Linked DNA regions of Rosistilla oblonga. The protein of the gene in region 1 interacts with the protein of each later gene in a pairwise test. Links are inferred from orthologs where the notes say so. Each region holds a gene or a part of one and is shown in the gene's direction. Other genes may lie near its edges.

What was found.
Region 2: the proteins of CA51_RS16975 (region 1) and CA51_RS13500 interact in binary tests that used the Escherichia coli proteins (3 or more experiments, as listed by UniProt). The link is inferred for Rosistilla oblonga from one-to-one orthologs.

Annotation. Positions count from the first base shown.
Region 1 is NZ_CP036292.1:4,812,268-4,817,143, forward strand. The notes cover bases 669-3,615. They hold CA51_RS16975 (aminotransferase class V-fold PLP-dependent enzyme), read left to right. Parts: upstream 669-1,479; coding sequence 1,480-2,751; downstream 2,752-3,615. Other genes in these bases: CA51_RS16965 (acyl-CoA thioesterase), read left to right, coding at 669-857; CA51_RS16970 (iron-sulfur cluster assembly scaffold protein), read left to right, coding at 1,022-1,459; CA51_RS16980 (baeRF3 domain-containing protein), read right to left, coding at 2,849-3,615. Outside these bases: CA51_RS16960 (M42 family metallopeptidase), read left to right, coding at 1-381; more of CA51_RS16965, read left to right, coding at 459-668; more of CA51_RS16980, read right to left, coding at 3,616-4,009; CA51_RS16985 (VWA domain-containing protein), read left to right, coding at 4,357-4,876. UniProt on the Escherichia coli protein: Cysteine desulfurases mobilize the sulfur from L-cysteine to yield L-alanine, an essential step in sulfur metabolism for biosynthesis of a variety of sulfur-containing biomolecules.
Region 2 is NZ_CP036292.1:3,791,598-3,796,271, reverse strand. Bases 510-3,254 are described here. They hold CA51_RS13500 (SufE family protein), read left to right. Parts: upstream 510-1,538; coding sequence 1,539-1,970; downstream 1,971-3,254. Other genes in these bases: gnd (decarboxylating NADP(+)-dependent phosphogluconate dehydrogenase), read left to right, coding at 3,132-3,254; glpQ (glycerophosphodiester phosphodiesterase), read left to right, coding at 2,001-2,981; CA51_RS13505 (thioredoxin family protein), read left to right, coding at 973-1,533; sucC (ADP-forming succinate--CoA ligase subunit beta), read right to left, coding at 510-692. Outside these bases: more of sucC, read right to left, coding at 1-509; more of gnd, read left to right, coding at 3,255-4,607. UniProt on the Escherichia coli protein: Participates in cysteine desulfuration mediated by SufS. Cysteine desulfuration mobilizes sulfur from L-cysteine to yield L-alanine and constitutes an essential step in sulfur metabolism for biosynthesis of a variety of sulfur-containing biomolecules.

The DNA of each region.
Region 1 (4,876 bases):
ATCGCCGTCGACGTCACTCACGCGACCGATTGCCCCACGATCGACAAGACGCAGCAGGGAGACATCAAGCTTGGTGGCGGACCGGTAATTTTCCGCGGCCCCAACATGAATCCGAAAGTCGTGCAGCGGTTGGTGCAGATCGCCGACGAACTGCGGATCCCGTATCAGATGGCTGCGGCGGGGCGAGCGACGCCCAACGATGCCAACGCGTTGCAGATCAGCAGCGGCGGCGTGGCGACCGGCTTGGTTGCGATTCCCAACCGCTACATGCACAGCGCCGTCGAAACGGTTTCGATGAATGACCTCGACAGCGCGGCCGAACTGTTGGCCAACTTCGCAGCTCGCCTGACCGCCGAAGACGACTTCACCCCCAGCGTTTGATCTTTTCGCTTTTCATAAGACTGCCGGTCCAAGCGATCCCTTGGGCCGGCCAACCGCCTCCATCACAAACGCTCAACATGTCACAACAACACACGCTCACGATCCGCGTCAACTATCACGAGACCGATGGCCAGGGGCGTGTTCATCACGCCAACTATCTCAATTATTTCGAGCGTGGCCGCGTCGAACTGATGCGCAGTCTGGGCTCCAGCTACAAACAGTTCGAAGCCGATGGGCTGATGCTGGTCGTCGCCGAGATGAACGTCAAATATCACCAACTGGCCGAATTCGACGACCTGCTGACGCTGAAAACAACCGTCTTGGAAGCTCACGGTGCGAGGATCCGCCATCGGTACGAGATCTTCCGCGAGGACCAAATACTCGTATACGCCGAATCGGTGATCGCATGCGTTCGCCCCGATGGAAGGGCCACTCGCCTGCCGGTGGAACTTCAGCAGGGCCGACGCCGATCCTAGCCTCTCTCCTATAATGAAAGTAGGCCGTTGAGTAGGCTCAGCCGGTCGGCTCCTATCGGCTGTCCGGTCCAGTCAATAAACTGACAGTGGCGGGAACGGTCTCTCGCCGACCGCCCTTTGACCCCGCGGATCACTCGCCCAACCGAACCTCTACAGCCGCCACCATGTCGAATTCTTATGGAGCGATCGATCAGACGTTGATCGATCATTTTGAGGATCCCTACCACCGTGGCGATTGCGAAGCGGCGACGCACGTGGCCGAGGGAGAAAATTCGTTGTGCGGCGACACGATGCAGGTTCAACTGAGAATCAGCCCCAGCGATGGCCAGATCGAAGAGGCTTGGTTCGACGGTGACGGATGTGTGGTCAGCCAAGCCGCTGCATCGATGTTGATGGAAACGATCGAAGCGATGACGCCCGATGCGATCCGCGACTTCGACACCCGGGCGATGTTGGAACGGTTAGGTCCTTCGATCGCGGTCAGCCAACAAAAATGTGGCCTGTTGGCCTGGCGGGTGCTGCAATTGGCGCTGCAATCGCCGCTGGATGAATTCGGCGACGGACCGACCTTTGGCGGCCCACATCTCGGCGAGGAAAACTGACAACCATCATTGGAACCAAATTGAATACGACAGAACGCTCTCCGCTGGCGATCGATGCTGCGGCCTATCGCCAAGACTTTCCCATCCTTTCGCGCCAACTGCGCGAGGGCGTGCCGTTGGTCTATCTCGACAACGCCGCCAGCACCCAGCGGCCGCAAGCGGTCATCGATGCGATGGATGCCTGTTATGAGGGCTATTACGCAAACGTCCATCGCGGCATCCATACGCTCAGCGAAGAATCGACGCAGAAATACGAAGACGCTCGGCTGCGGATCGCCCAGTTTCTGTCGGTTGCAAACGAGTGCGAACTGATCTTCACCGCCGGCACGACCGCCGCGATCAATCTCGTCGCTCGCAGCTGGGGCGATGCCAACATCAAATCGGGCGATGTGATCCTGACGACGATGATGGAACACCACGCCAACATCGTCCCCTGGCAACAGCTTGCCCAGCGGACCGGTTGCCGCGTCGAATTCGCTCCGTTGACCGAAGACGGCCGGCTGTGCATCGAATCATTCGACAAACGGTTATCCGACCTGCAACCGAAGCTGGTCGCCCTGACAGCCGCCAGCAACGTGCTTGGGACGATCAATCCGGTCGCGGAATTAGTCACCAAAGCCCGCGATGCTGGCGCGGTGACGTTGGTCGATGCCGCCCAAGCCGTCCCGCATTCGCAAGTCGATGTGAATCAATGGAACGCCGATTTCGTGACGTTCAGTGGACACAAGGTCTGCGGTCCCACGGGCATCGGCGTCTTGCACGGCAAGCAACAACTGCTCGACGCGATGCCTCCTTTTCTCGGTGGCGGTGCGATGATCCACCGCGTGACCACCTCTGGTTTTGAACCGGCGGGCTTGCCCGAAAAGTTCGAAGCGGGAACGCCTGCGATTGCCGAAGCGATCGGTCTGGCCGCAGCGATCGATTACGTCGACTCCGTCGGGCTCGATCGAATCCACGCTTACGAGCTGCAACTGTGCACCCTCGCACACGAAGCACTCCAAGAAATCGAAGGGTTGCACATCTTGGGCCCCGACCCAAAACACAAAGCGGGCATCGTAAGCTTTACGATCGACGGTGTGCATCCGCACGACATTTCGCAATGGCTCGATCGACGCGGAATCGCCGTCCGCGCGGGGCACCACTGTGCCATGCCACTGCATGAACTGCTGCAGATCTCGGCTTCGACTCGGGCCAGTTTCTACTTCTATAACACTCCCGAAGAAGTGCTCCAGTTTGCCGACGCGGTGCGCAGTGCGCGGGACAAATTCAACCGTCCGCGAAAACGGACGTAGACTCGCGACGGGGATCGCCCCACGCGATTACCTCCACCACCGGCGCGGTACGCAGTGGAAAAACTGCGTTTTGCGCCAGGTAGAAGAGCGACGCCGATCAATACTTCAACGTCGCCGCCATCTTCGCTCGGACCGGCATATCGCTAGCCGGTGCTGCGTGGATCCGGCCGCCATGGATGATCGTCTGCACCATCGCCGATTCGATCAAATCGCGGCACTCCTCGCGCGGTCGACCCTGCGGTGGTTGACCACTTTCCTGCAACACATTCCGCTCGCGATGGAAACTTCCGTAGAGCGTCGCGTCGCGATCGAAAAAGAGTGTGTCAATTCGTCCCACCTGTGCGGCACACAAGATCTCGCGTGCATCGAGCGTGACCGGGCGTTGCCGCTCACGGAACTCCCGGGCGTCGGAATCTCGCTGTTGTTGCAATTGATCGACGGCCAGCGGCATCGCTTCTCGAAGCAGCTTTTCGGGGGAATATTGATCGATATTGCCAGTCAGCACCTTCCCAACACGTTGCGTACAGACACTGTGCTCGCGATACAGATCGGTCTCGGCTTCGGAACCGGCAAGGATCAAGAAACCGGAACGATCGTGCAAATATGCACACACCGCTTCATCGACTTGTTGGATATATTCGATAAACGCAGGTGCCAGCGGGTCGATCCCCTCTTCGATTTCATCGATATCCACAGCTGCGGTCCGCGTCAGATCCTCGAAACCTGTGTGCACAAGCATCGGTTCTCGAGCGGCGCTTCGGACCGCATTTTCGAAGCTCACGGGGAACCCAGCATTTTGAATCTGGGTAATTTCCGAAAGCGTGGCGCGGTAGAAAGCCAGCTTCTGTTTGCTGATCGTCAGCAGATAGAAATCGGCGAATTGGTTCTCGGTCAACAGCATCGGACGCAGGCAAAAAGTCCCCGCGACGATGGCTCGCGAATCGGATTCCTCATACCCCGGGACGATCTCAAAAACGTCTTCGGACAAGTAAATTGCTACTCCACCGCTACGCGCCGCCAGGAATTGCGGATCCTCTTGCAGGTCGAACAGCGGCCGTAAGAAGTCGTTTGCATCGGTCGATGACATCCAGAACTGCGCCAGCTGTTGATGCGACTTTTCGATCAACTGCCCCAGCCCGATGCTGCCGTCCGAAGCCAACGCGTGCTCCGGCGAGGCCGGCAAGAAAAGAGTAACGTGTGGTGTTCCCGGCAGGCCCGACAGACGCTTCACTTGGTCGCGATTGAATGATTGAATCATTTATTCCTCCATGAGTAAAAGACTTTCCATGACTTGGACATTGGGGGATGCTCCGCAAAGGTTGTTCCGAACAGCTAAAAATGTTTTGAATAAACACAAATTCGTTTCTTGCCAGCATCCGATGCGTTATGCTCATGGTGGTCGCGACCGACCGCGCCGCTGCAGCTTCTCTCCTTTACCGATCTCGATTGCGGTGAGCGGTCCACCGGCGGGATCGAAACGCTAAAATTGCGTCTTACGGCAACGCGAATTTAGGCAATGTGGTCCGCACACAACATCTGGATTAACAAGGTCCAAGCTCGCAGGGCCCTTCCGTTCCCAGCCACATCGATCAGGCCCACTCCCCGATGGCGACTCCCAAACCTATCGCTCCCGAACAACTCGGTCGCTGGCGTTTGATCCTCGGAGCAAGCTCGCAGGATCAGCTGAATGAATACGGCGGAGGCAACCTCTCCCTCGACGCCGATCAGCAATTGATGGACGAAGCCTTGGCGGCGATCTACGACCAGACGCAGGAAGGTTCCGATTCGAGCGGCAAGCGTTCAGCCGGTTCGGGCGGATCCTCACCTCGCTTGGCAAAATGGCTCGGCGACATCCGCACCTACTTTTCCGAAGACGTCGTCGCCGTGATCCAACAGGATGCGATCGACCGCAAAGGGATGCGGGAACTGCTGCTGGAACCGGAACTACTCAAAAACGTTCAGCCCAACGTGCAACTGGTCGGGACGTTGTTGAGTCTTGGCGGTCAGATTCCCGAGCGAACCAAAGAGACGGCGCGGATGGTCGTCCGAGCCGTCGCCGACAAGATCAAACTCACGCTGGAACAACGGATCCGACAAGCGGTCCAAGGGGCGCTCAATCGGAACG
Region 2 (4,674 bases), 1.0 Mb from region 1 along the record:
ATCGCGTTGTCGTCGAAGGTGACCTTCGCGTCCAAAGCGATCATTTCGTCGTCGCCGGTGATCACCAACGGGTTGACTTCCAGCAGGGCACAATCGAGATCGACGTACAGCTGGCAGATCTTTTTCATGAACAAGTCGGCTGAACGGGCGGCTTTACCGCTGATGCCCATCGCCTTGCACAACTTGCGGACCTGGTAGCTCTCCAATCCAACGTGCGGATCAAAGTGCTCCTTCAAAATCTTTTCAGGCGTCTCTTCGGCGACCTTTTCGATCTCCATACCACCTTCGGTACTGACCATCAAAACGGGCAGCGAGACGGCGCGGTCCAGGACGATGCCGAGGTACAATTCGCGAGCGATGTTGCAACCCGATTCGACGAAGACTTGGTTGACGCGTTGGCCTTCGGGACCGGTCTGGATCGTGACCAGATGGTTGCCCAACAGGTTCTCGGCAACGCGTGCTGCGTCGTCGGCCGATTTGACCAATTCAACGCCGTGTTGTTCCGGCTTTTCAGTAACCGTTCCCTTGCCGCGACCGCCGGCATGGATCTGAGCTTTGACAACCGCAATCGCGCCGCCCAGCTTGTTGTATGCATCTTTGGCTTCGTCCGCATTGCGGGCGACCATGCCTTGCAGCACGGGGACGCCAGCGGCTCGAAACAGTTCTTTCGCTTGATATTCGTGGATTTTCATAAGATGGAGGCCTAACAGGAAACAGGACGACCGCACGCTGGGAGGGATTATAGGACCCGATGCTTTCCCCTTAAAGGCGTCGGGACGGGGCGGGTTCTGATTTCTTGAGGTTCGCGCCCGGCAATCCGCTCTGCGGGCACGTTGAGGATTAATCATCGGGCGACCGCTGCGAGCCAATTCGAATCACACAGGTTGTCAGTGTCGCGCAGACTCGCAACATTGGACTGAAATGGTCGCGTTGGCGACTGCCCATCGCGCCCTTTGGAAACTAAAATCAAAGATGATCCCCGCAAGCTACTTCCACCAAGGTCTTCCCTACGACGACTTTCTAGCCAAACACGGATCGGACCTCGATCGACGCAAGTGGGCGGCTGTCTACGATGTGTGTGAGTTGACCGACGCGCAAACCGCGTTGATCGGCGGGTTTGTTCGCGAGATGCGAGTCCTCTGTTTCGCGGGAGCTTGGTGCGGTGATTGCGTGCAACAGTGCCCGATCCTGCGGCGGATCGAACAGGCGAGCGATAAGATCACCGTTCGCTATATCGATCGCGATGCCAGCGAGGAGTTGAAGGGAATCATGTCGATCTGCGGAGCCGCTCGCGTCCCGCAAGTCGCGTTCTTCAGCGAAGAAGACTTTTTTGTCGGTCACTACGGCGACCGCACGCTGGCTCGATACCGTCAGATGGCCGACCAGTTGGCCGGCGCGGCATGTGGATCGGGGATCGTTACCGCTGATGATCCCGTTCAGGCGGCGGTGATCCAAGAATGGATAAATGAATTTGAACGCACCCAGCTGATGTTGCGGACCTCGGCTCGGCTGCGCGAGAAGCATGGAGATTGAACCCGATGCAAACGATTACCCCCGACGAACTGCGGGAAGAATTCCAAGAGATCAACGACTACGACGAACGGCTCGAATACATCATCGAGTTCGCTGATGGGCTGCCGCAGATGGCTGCGGAACATCGCGTCGAACCGAATCGCGTGCAGGGTTGTGTCAGCAACGTTTGGTTGGTGGCCAGCCAACGCCCCACCGAATCGGCGGACGATTCGCCGATCCTCGATTTCGAAGCCGATAGCGACGCGGTGATCACGCGCGGGCTGATTGCGATCATCGTCGCGTTGTTGAGTGGCAAGCCGGCGAAGGAGATCCTGGCGATCGACATCGATGGGCTGTTCACCGAACTGGACCTGCAGGGGCATCTGACCCGCTCTCGCAGCAACGGGCTGCGATCGATGGTTCGCCGCGTTCGCGAACTGGCGGAAGCTGCGTTGTAGGTTTTCCCGCTCGTAAGGAAGGCTCTCACGATGGGTAACGGCTCGCCGACTGAACACGCAAAGATTGTGATCGCTCACCGCGGCGCCTCGGGATACCTGCCCGAGCACACGCTGCCGGCCAAGGCGTTCGCTTACGCTGTCGGTTCCGACTTTTTGGAACAGGACGTCGTCCTCAGCAAAGACGACGTGCCGCTGGTTTTGCACGACGTCCACTTGGATACCGTTACCGACGTCCGGCAGCGGTTTCCCGAACGGGCACGCGACGATGGGCGTTTCTACGCGATCGATCTCACGCTCGACGAATTGAAGTCGTTGTCGGTTTCCGAACGCTTCGATCCGGCGACCGGTCAGGCCGTCTTTCCGAACCGGTTCCCGATGGGGCTGTCGCAGTTTCGGATCGCAACGCTGGCCGAAGAACTGGAATTGATCCAGGGACTCAACGACAGCACCGGCCGCGACGTCGGGATCTATACTGAGATCAAACGTCCGGCTTGGCATCGCCAGCAGGGGAAAGACATCAGCCAGATCACATTGGCGGTGCTGAACGAATACGGATACGCCAGCCGATCGGACAACGTCTATGTCCAATGTTTTGATGCGGCGGAAACCCGTCGGATCCGCGACGAACTCGACTGCCAAATGCGGTTGGTGCAGTTGCTGGAAGACGACGACTGGGGGCGAACCACCGCGGAATACGATCTGGCCGCGGCGGAGTCCGATCTGCAAACGATGGCTAAATACGCCGATGCGATCGGGCCTTCGATGAACGTTGTCGTCGTTCCCCACGCAAACCGCCAAGGGTATCTGTGCACGCCGCTTGTCGAATTGGCTCATCGCTGCGGTTTGAAGGTCCATCCGTGGACATTGCGAGCCGACGCGTTGCCCGTATACGTCGACAGCTTCGAGCGATTGATCGAGATCGCGTTGTTCGAAGCCGATGCCGACGGGGTCTTCAGCGATTTCCCCGACGTCACCGTCGCGACGCGGGATCGGTTATTCCAGGCGTCGTAGGCCGCGGCGACTGAAGATCGGCGGCATATTGATGAAAATCGGGCGGTCGGCTATCATTCGCTCGCGTATAGCAAGCGTTTTAAAATGTTTGAGTGCCTGCTGGGGGGCCTCGGGCTGCTTCAATAAATAATCCATTGGGATGCACAAAAAATGAGTGGTGATTGCGATTTCGGGCTGATCGGCCTAGCTGTAATGGGCGAGAACCTGGCCCTGAATGTAGAGAGCCGCGGTTACAAGGTTGCCGTTTACAACCGCACGACCGACAAGGTCGATGCCCTGATCGAAGGCCGTGCCGCTGGCAAGAACTTCGTCGGTTGCCACTCGATCGAAGAGTTCGTGAAGTCGTGTGCCCGTCCGCGCAAGTTGATGATGTTGGTCAAAGCGGGCCCCGCTGTCGACGCGATCATCGAACAATTGACGCCGTTTTTGGAACCAGGCGACATCATCATCGACGGTGGAAACACCCACTACGCCGATACCGAACGCCGCACAAAAGAAGTCGAGGCCAAGGGCTTCCACTTCATCGGCACCGGTGTTTCCGGTGGTGAAGAAGGCGCTCTGAAGGGCCCAAGCCTGATGCCAGGCGGATCGAAAGATGCTTGGCCGATGGTCAAGGAGATGTTCCAAGCGATCTCGGCGAAGGTCGGTCCGAATAACGACATCCCTTGCTGCGATTGGGTTGGCCCACGCGGTGCCGGCCACTACGTGAAGATGGTTCACAACGGCATCGAATACGGCGACATGCAGTTGATCTGCGAAGCGTATCAATTGCTGAAAGACGTCGGCGGCCTGACCAACGACGAACTCTATGACGTCTTCGACGAATGGAACAAGGGCGAACTGCAAAGCTACTTGATCGAGATCACTCGTGACATCTTTAGCGTCAAAGATGGCGACACCAGCGACCACTTGGTCGATCGCATCTTGGACGTCGCTGGCGCCAAGGGCACCGGCAAATGGATGAGCCAATTGGCGTTGGATCTGGGCGTGCCAAGCACCCTGGTCACATCGGCTGTATTCGCTCGCGGCATCTCGGCTCAAAAGGAAGCTCGCGTTCGCGCCAGCAGCATCCTTCCCGGACCGGCTGAAGGCGATAACCCGAAGCTGGCCGCAGCGGTTGCCGAATTGGCGGGCGACCGAGCGACCTTCATCGAGATGGTTCGCCAAGGTCTGTACGCGTCGAAGATCGTCAGCTACGCACAAGGCTTCGTCCAACTGCAAGCTGCATCGCAAGAGCACGACTGGGATCTCGATTACGGCCAATGCGCCCTGCTGTGGCGTGGCGGTTGCATCATCCGCGCCCAGTTCCTCGATCGCATCAAGGAAGCGTTCGACGATCAACCGAACCTGGAAAACCTGATGCTGTATCCTTATTTCAAGGATGCGATGGCAACCGCTCAGCCTCATTTCCGTGCCGTCGTTATGGCAGCAACTCAGTTGGGCGTTCCGGTTCCCGCGTTCAGCACCGCGTTGGCCTACTACGACAGCTACCGTCGCGATCGCTTGCCAGCGAACCTGCTGCAAGCTCAACGCGATTACTTCGGTGCTCACACCTACAAGCGAACCGACAAAGATGGCGTCTACCACACCGAGTGGTTGGACCTCCGCAAGCAACCGACCAGCTAGTTCTGGCGTTACAAAAAATGCGACGGCGCCAACACGCCGTCGCTTCAAAATTCATTGGGTGCCGCGA